Streptosporangium sp. NBC_01755: one gene and its partner. The protein of the gene in region 1 interacts with the protein of each later gene in a pairwise test. Links are inferred from orthologs where the notes say so. Each region holds a gene or a part of one and is shown on either strand. Other genes may lie near its edges.

Region 1 (3,603 bases):
GGCCCGGAACTCCTGCCAGCGTACCTATGCCCGTCAGCGCGGCTCGCAGTGGCACACCGGCCTCCACCAGTGCGACGACGGCCCCCAGGGCGTTGGCCACGTTGAAGGGGCCGGGCAGGGCGATCGCCGCGGCCTCCTCGACGCCGCCGGGCCCCACGATCTTGAAGGTGCTGCCCTCGGGCCCCAGGCGCACGTCCACCGCCCGCCAGTCGGCCTCCACGGCGCCCTCGGCGGAGAAGGTGATCATCGGGATCTTCGCGAAGCCGAGGAGCTCCCGCCCGTGGGCGTCGTCGATGTTGACGACGCCCACCCTGCTCATCTCGGGGGTGAACAACCGGGCCTTCGTCGCGAAGTAGTCGTCGAGATCCCGGTGGAAGTCGAGGTGGTCCTGCGACAGGTTGGTGAACAGCGCCACGTCGTAGAACACCTCGTCGACCCGGCCCAGCGCCAGCGCGTGGCTGGAGACCTCCATGGCCGCGGCGGTGACGCCCCGCTCGCGCATCAGGGCGAACAGGCCCTGCAGGTCGCTGGCCTCCGGTGTGGTGAGCTTCGGCGCGAAGCGCAGCTCACCGACGTGGATCTCCACGCCCCCGATCAGCCCGGGCCGGTGTCCCGCGGCCCGCAGCCCGGCCTCCAGCAGGAAACCGGTGGTGGACTTGCCGCTGGTGCCGGTGACGCCGATGACCATCACATCCGCCGCGGGATTGCCGTACACCCAGGCGGAGACCTGTCCCAGCAGGCGGCGCGGGTTGGGCACGACGAGGACCGGCAGGCCGGTCGCGACCGCGGCCTGCCTGCCCGCCTCGTCGGTCAGGATCGCGGCGGCACCCGCGGCGAGGGCCTGCGCGGAGAAGTCGGCCCCGTGGGCCGTGGCCCCCGGCAGCGCGACGTAGAGATCTCCACGACACACCTGGCGCGAGTCGATGGTGATCCCGGACACCGCGGCAAGCGGCGCTCGTGACGTGCCCGAGGGCGCGCCGATGAGGCTCGCCAGCCCGGAGAGCGGACGGGGTGAACTGGTTGCGGGTCGCATGGACGACGGGGGATGCACGGCGAGAGCGTACCTTCACTCGTCACCTCCCTGCGCGTATCCGCACCGGGGAGGGCCGGGTTCCGGTCGGGGGAATCTTCCCGCTCTTCAACGCGAACGTCATCAGCTGCTTGAAGACCGGGGCGGCGATCTCCCCACCGTAGTAGCCCTGCTGGGGGTCCTGGAGTACCGCCAGGACGACCAGACGGGGCTTGTCCACCGGCGCAAAACCAACAAACGTCGCGGTATATCCGCAGTAGCCCTGACATTTGGTGTCATAGCGCATCGCGGTACCCGTCTTGCCCGCCACCCGGTAGCCGTCGATCGCGGCGAGGTTGCCGGTGCCCTGCTCGCTCACGGCGGCCTCCAGCATGGCGGCGACCTCCCTCGCCGTACGCTCACCGACCACCCGGGTCCGCTTACCCGGCGCGGACGGCGTGAACGCGCCGTTCTCGCCGGTCGTACCGGCCACGATCTGCGGGGTGACGCGCACCCCGCCGTTGGCGATGGTCTGGTAGACGCTCGCCGTCTGAAGCGCCGTCACCGAGATGCCCTGGCCGTAGGCGATCGTGCAGCGCTGGCTGCCCGACCAGTCCTTCCAGTCGGGCAGCAGCCCCGCCTCCTCTCCCGGCAGCCCGCTGCCGGGTTTCGCGCCGAAACCGAAGCGCTGGAGCATCGAGTGGAGCTTCTCATCGCCGATCTTCTGGGTGGCGAGGATCGTGCCCACGTTGCTGGACGTCGCCACGACGCCCGAGAAGGTCAGGCGCTCCGTGGCATGCGGGTGGGAGTCCTTCAGCACCCGGTCGGCACACCTGATCCGGTCGGGGACGGTGAACAGGGTCTCCGGCCGCACGGCCCCCGACTCCAGTGCCGCCGCGGCGGTGATGACCTTGTTGGTGCTGCCCGGTTCGAACACGTCCGTGACCGACCGGTTGCCCCGGTCCTCCAGCGGGGAGTCCATCCAGTTCCTCAGGTCGAGCTCCGGCGCGTTGGCCATGGCGATCACCTGGCCGGTCTGCACGTCCATCACGATGGCACTGCCGGTGCGGGACCCGGTGGCCTGGACCTGATCGCTGATCGCCTTCTGCGCGGCCCACTGGACGTCGCGGTTGATGGTCAGCCGCACGTCCCTGCCCTCGACGGGCGCCCGCAGGGTGCTGCGGGTCATCGGGATGCGCTGCCCCCTGGCGCCCGTCTCGATGATCTGCTCGCCGTCTCGGCCCGCGAGCAGCTTGTCGTAGGTGCTCTCCAGCCCGGCCAGCCCCGTGCCGTCGGTGCCGACGAAACCCAGCAGGCTGCCCGCCAGGTTGCCGCCCGGGTAGTCACGCCGGTAGCGGTGCTTGCTGCCGACACCCTTGAACTCGTACGCCATGATCCGCTGGGCGAGCGCGGGGTCGACGGCCGCGGCGACCTGCGCGTAGTGGCTGGTGCCGTCGGCCAGCTTGGCGGCGATCGGATCCTTGGGCTCGTTCAGCTCCTTGGCCAGGACCGTGGCCACCCGGTCGCGCTGCGCGGCGACGACCTGCGAGGGGTCCACGAAGATCTCGCGCGCCTCCAGGGTCAGCGCGAGCTCGTTGCCGTTGACATCGGTGATCGAGCCCCTTCTCGCGGGCAGCTTCTCACCCTGTACGCGTTGCTTGGCCGCCTCGGCGGTGTAGACCTTCGAGTCGAGGCCCTGGAGCTGGATGAGCCGCCCCGCGAAGATGGACAGCACGAAGGTCATCGCCATCAGGCCGATACCGATGCGCCTGCGGGGGTTGCCCAGGCGCAGTACCGCGGACGGGCGCGCCGGAGGCCGCGGTGGCCTGCCGCCGCCACGTCCCGTCACGCGCGTGTACTCCTGATCCTGCGGCCGCTCATCCCCGCGCCTCGGCGCGGGCCGCACCCGGCCCGGCGGACCCGGCGGACCCGGTGGGCCGGGTGGCTCCTGGGTCCTTGAGGGCCGCGTCGGCCCGCGCGCGGCCTCGGAACCGGTCGACCTGCGCGACGCCGAGGTGCCCGGGGGCCTGCCGGGGCCACCTGTCGCCCGGAGTGCGGAGGATCCGCCCGGCGCCCCGGAGGCGCCCCTGCCCGGACGCGCTCCCGCCCTGCCTGGCGCGTCGGGGACGGGTGGCCGCGCGGTGGGCCTCTGCCTGCCGGTGGAACCCTGCCTGCCGGTGGGGCCCTGCCCACCCGGAGAACCGGACCCGCCGGACATGCCCGCGGCCGACGGCCTCGCCGGTGAGCCGGACCTGGCAGGCCCATCAGGCTTATTAGATTTGTCAGATTTGTCAGGCTTGTCAGGTCTGCCGGTGCCCTCCGAGGCCGTCGGCCTGCCGGGCGAGCCCGTCCTGCCAGGTCCGCCGGAGGCGGACGCCCGGCCGGAGCCGCCCGGGGCGGACGGCCTCGCCGCGGAGCCCGGCCTGCCGGTCCGCCCTGCCCCCTGCCCCTTGCCCGGGCCGGGGCCCTCGGCGGGGAACCGCCCCCTGGAGGAACCGGCCGCCCCCTCGCCCCCCTGTCTCCTGGACGGAGAACCCGCCCGGCCGGAGCCCGCGGCGGATGGTCTGCCCGAGGAACCCGGCACGCCCTGCGAG
Region 2 (3,721 bases), 3.8 Mb from region 1 along the record:
GGGTACGGCCCGGGCGCGACGACAAGGTGGTGGCCGCCTGGAACGGCCTGGCCATCGCCGCCCTCGCCGAGACCGGCGCCCTGTTCGACAGGCCGGATCTCGTCGAGGCGGCACGCGAGGCGGCCTCGCTGATCGACGGACTCCATCTTGACGGCGACCGGCTGCTGCGCACGTCCAGGGACGGCCGCGCGGGCACCAACGCGGGGGTCCTGGAGGACTACGCCGACCTCGCGGAGGGCCTGCTGACCCTTTTCGGGGTGACCGGGGAGGTCCGCTGGTTCCGGCGGGCCGAGTCGCTGCTGGAGGCCGTCCTGGAGCGCTTCCCCGACGGCTCCGGCGGGTTCTACGACACCGCCGACGACGCCGAGCGGCTCTTCCAGCGCCCGCAGGACCCGACGGACAACGCCACTCCCTCCGGCCAGTTCGCCGCTGCGGGGGCACTGCTGTCGTACGCGGCGCTGACCGGCTCGTCCCGGCACAGGGTCGCGGCCGAGGCGGCCCTGGGCACGGTCACCGTCCTGGCCGACAAGCACGCCCGGTTCGCCGGGTGGGGCCTGGCGGTGGCACAGGCCGCGGTGGCCGGCCCGATCGAGGTCGCGGTCGTGGGGCCGGCCGGCGATCCGGCGACGGCGGCCCTGCACAGGGCTGCTCTGATGTCGCCCCTGCCCGGCCTGGTCCTGGCGCTCGGAGAGCCCGATTCCGGCGAGGTTCCGCTCCTGGCCGGCCGGGGCCTGGTGGGGGGCGGGCCCGCGGCCTACGTGTGCCGCGGCTTCACCTGCCAGATGCCCGTCACCACCCCCATGGCCCTGCGAGCCGAGCTGGCGAGCGAGGCGTAGGGGGCGCAGGAGGCGGGGCGCAGGAGGCGGGGCGCAGGAGGCGGGGCGCAGGAGGCGTAGGGTCAGTCGCCCCGCGTGGGGGCCTCGATCCGGCGGCCCAGGCCGTCGAGGCCGAGCTCGTCGCCGCCTCCTCCGTCCCGCACCCCGGCCCCGTCGTCGGGGCCACCCTGCCCGTCGTCGCCGGGAGCCCAGGTCCGACCGGGACCCGGGGTCTCCTGCGGGGTCTCCTGCGCGGGGCCCGTGCTCTGGCCGGGGTCCTGGGTGCCCATCTCACCGGGGGTGGGGTTGGGGGTGAAGCCGCCCTGGTCACCGCCCTGGTCGTCGTACCGGCCGCCGGAGGTGTAGTCGTCGTACGGGTTGGAGTAGCCGTAGCTGGACGGCTCCTTGAACTCCTTGACCGGCTTGCCGTTCATCGCCTCGGTCATGAAGGCGCGCCAGATCTGGGCGGGATAGGACCCGCCGTACTGGGCGCTGCCGTCCACGGTCACCGGCTTGTTGTCGTCACGGAACATGTTGACCGCCGTCGCCAGCTGCGGGGTGAACCCGGCGAACCACACGGCCGCCGACTCGTCCGTGGTGCCGGTCTTGCCCGCCACCGGGCGGTCGTATAGGCGGGCGCCCGAGCCGGTGCCCGCCTCGACGACCTGGGTCAGCGCGTAGGTGGCGTCGATGGCCGCCTGCTCGCTGAAGGCGCGCTTGCCCTTGGTGGAGCTCTTCACGACCTTCCCGTCGGCGTCGGTGACCGAGCGGATCACATGGGCCTCGTGGTGGACGCCCTCGGCGGCGAAGGCGGCGAAGCCCGAGGCGTTCTGCACGGCGCTCACCGAGGCCACGCCGAGCGGGAGGGTGGCCGCGCCCCGGTGTGGGTCGAGCTGCTCGCCGGGGATTCCGGCGGCCTCGGCGACCTTGACCACCTTGTTCAGGCCGACCTTCTGGGCGAGGTCGACGAAGGCGGTGTTCACCGAGCTCTGGGTCGCCTTGACCAGGTTGACCTGACCGTAGGAGTAGCCGCCCGAGTTGGGGATGTCGGCGGAGGCGATCCGCAGCGGCGAGTTGCCGTCGACCCTGGTGTCGAGGCCGAAGCCGTTGTTCAGGGCCGCGGCCAGCGTGTACGCCTTGAAGGTCGATCCGGCCTGCACCTTGGCCGAGAACGAGTTGTCGAACTTGTTGGTCGCGTAGTTGCGACCGCCGTAGAAGGCGAGAACCTCACCGGTCGCGGGGTCGACGGCGGCCAGCCCGGTGCGGACCTTCTTGGGGGTGCTCTCCGGCAGGACCGAGGTGACGGCGCGCTCGGCGGCGGCCATCAGGTTCTTGTCGAAGGTCGATACGATCTTCAGCCCGCCCTGGTTGATGACCTCGTCGGTGTAGCCCCTGCTCTTGAGCTCGGCCGCCACCTGGTCGAGCATGTAACCCTCCTGCCCCTTGGGCGCGAAGATCGCCTTGGGCTTTCCGAGGGTGGGGAAGGTCACCTCGGCGGCCTCGGTGGAGGTGACGGCCCCGATGGCCACCATCCCGTCGATCACCGACCTCCAGCGGTCCCTGGCCGCGTAGAGGTCCGCGCCCTGCGGGTCTGCGAACCTGGAGGGCTGCTGGATCACCGCGGCGAGATAGGCGCCCTCGGCGAGGGTCAGCTTGCCCACGTCCTTGCGGAAGTAGGCGTCGGCCGCCGCCTGGACCCCGTCTGCGCCCCGGCCGAAGTAGATCGTGTTGAGATACTGCTCCAGCACCCAGTCCTTCGATTTCGACTGGTCCACCTTCAGGGAGATCATGATCTCCTTGAGCTTGCGGATTATGGAACGTTCCTGACTGAGGCCGCTGTAGTAGTTGCGGACCATCTGCTGGGTGATCGTGGAGCCGCCCTGGAGCTGCTGCCCGGTGACCGTGGACCACATGGCCCGGAAGGTGCCCTTGAGGGAGATGCCCTGGTCGTTGTAGAACGAGCGGTTCTCCGCGGCGATGACCGCGTTCCGCAGGCTCTGCGGAACCTTGTCGAGGGTCACGCTCTTGCGGTTGACACCCTGCTTGGCCAGCACGGTCTTGCCGTCGCGGTAGAAGATCACCGAGCCCTGCGCGGTGGCCCTGGGCTGCGTGCTGTCCGGGATGGGGGTCATCGCCCACACCACCCCGAGCAGGCCGATCACCGAGATGACACCGACGCCGAAGACGATGAGTGTGATCCGCAGGAGCTTCCTCCTGGGACTGCCCGTCCCGCCCTTTAGCACGCGTGACCCCCCGATCGGATCCGCCGCAGACCCCCGACGGTTGCGCGGACCGTTAAGGGTAAACGATGGATAACGGTGTCTGGCCCCTGCTTGGCATGGTACGGCTAGCTCCTCCCCTTGCGCGGGACATCGGCCACCAAAGGCAGAACACGGTATGGCACAGGGGTGTCCAAGGCGATCACCGACGAGGTCCTGACCACGCCCCGGACATCAACGATCAGGTCAATTACCCGCTGCAGATCGGCATTGCTGCGCGCCACCACGCGGCAGTGCATGTCGTCACCACCGGTGATCGTGTGCACCTCCAGCACCTCGGGAATGGCCGCGAGTTGCACCGCGACCGGGTCGTGCCCGCTGACCTGGCGGATCTGCAGGGTCACGAACGCGGTCACGTCGTAGCCGAGCGCCGCGGGGGCGATGTCCGGGCCGAACCCGGTGACCACCCCCCGGGCGACCAGCCGGTCGAGGCGTGCCTGCACGGTCCCCCTGGCCACACCGAGCCGCCGCGAGCACTCCAGTACCCCGAGTCTGGGCTCGGCCGCCAGCAGGGCGATGAGGCGGGCGTCGAGCTGATCGATCGTCATGATGTACAGGCGCTCCGCAATGATCGGCAGGTGATTGTACATATTGTGCACTGTTTCAAATGAGTGTTGCACAAACAGA

Evidence for each region.
Region 2: the proteins of OG884_RS29740 (region 1) and OG884_RS11290 interact in binary tests that used the Escherichia coli proteins (3 or more experiments, as listed by UniProt). The link is inferred for Streptosporangium sp. NBC_01755 from one-to-one orthologs.

What each region holds. Positions count from the first base shown.
Region 1 is NZ_CP109131.1:6,256,733-6,260,335, reverse strand. Bases 467-3,335 are described here. They hold OG884_RS29740 (peptidoglycan D,D-transpeptidase FtsI family protein), read right to left. Parts: upstream 2,859-3,335; coding sequence 1,074-2,858; downstream 467-1,073. Other genes in these bases: OG884_RS29745 (UDP-N-acetylmuramoyl-L-alanyl-D-glutamate--2,6-diaminopimelate ligase), read right to left, coding at 467-1,033. Also shown: more of OG884_RS29745, read right to left, coding at 1-466. UniProt on the Escherichia coli protein: Essential cell division protein that catalyzes cross-linking of the peptidoglycan cell wall at the division septum. Required for localization of FtsN.
Region 2 is NZ_CP109131.1:2,472,486-2,476,206, forward strand. What follows is about bases 479-3,465. They hold OG884_RS11290 (transglycosylase domain-containing protein), read right to left. Parts: upstream 3,059-3,465; coding sequence 899-3,058; downstream 479-898. Other genes in these bases: OG884_RS11285 (thioredoxin domain-containing protein), read left to right, coding at 479-836; OG884_RS11295 (Lrp/AsnC family transcriptional regulator), read right to left, coding at 3,163-3,465. In the rest of the region: more of OG884_RS11285, read left to right, coding at 1-478; more of OG884_RS11295, read right to left, coding at 3,466-3,642. UniProt on the Escherichia coli protein: Cell wall formation. Synthesis of cross-linked peptidoglycan from the lipid intermediates.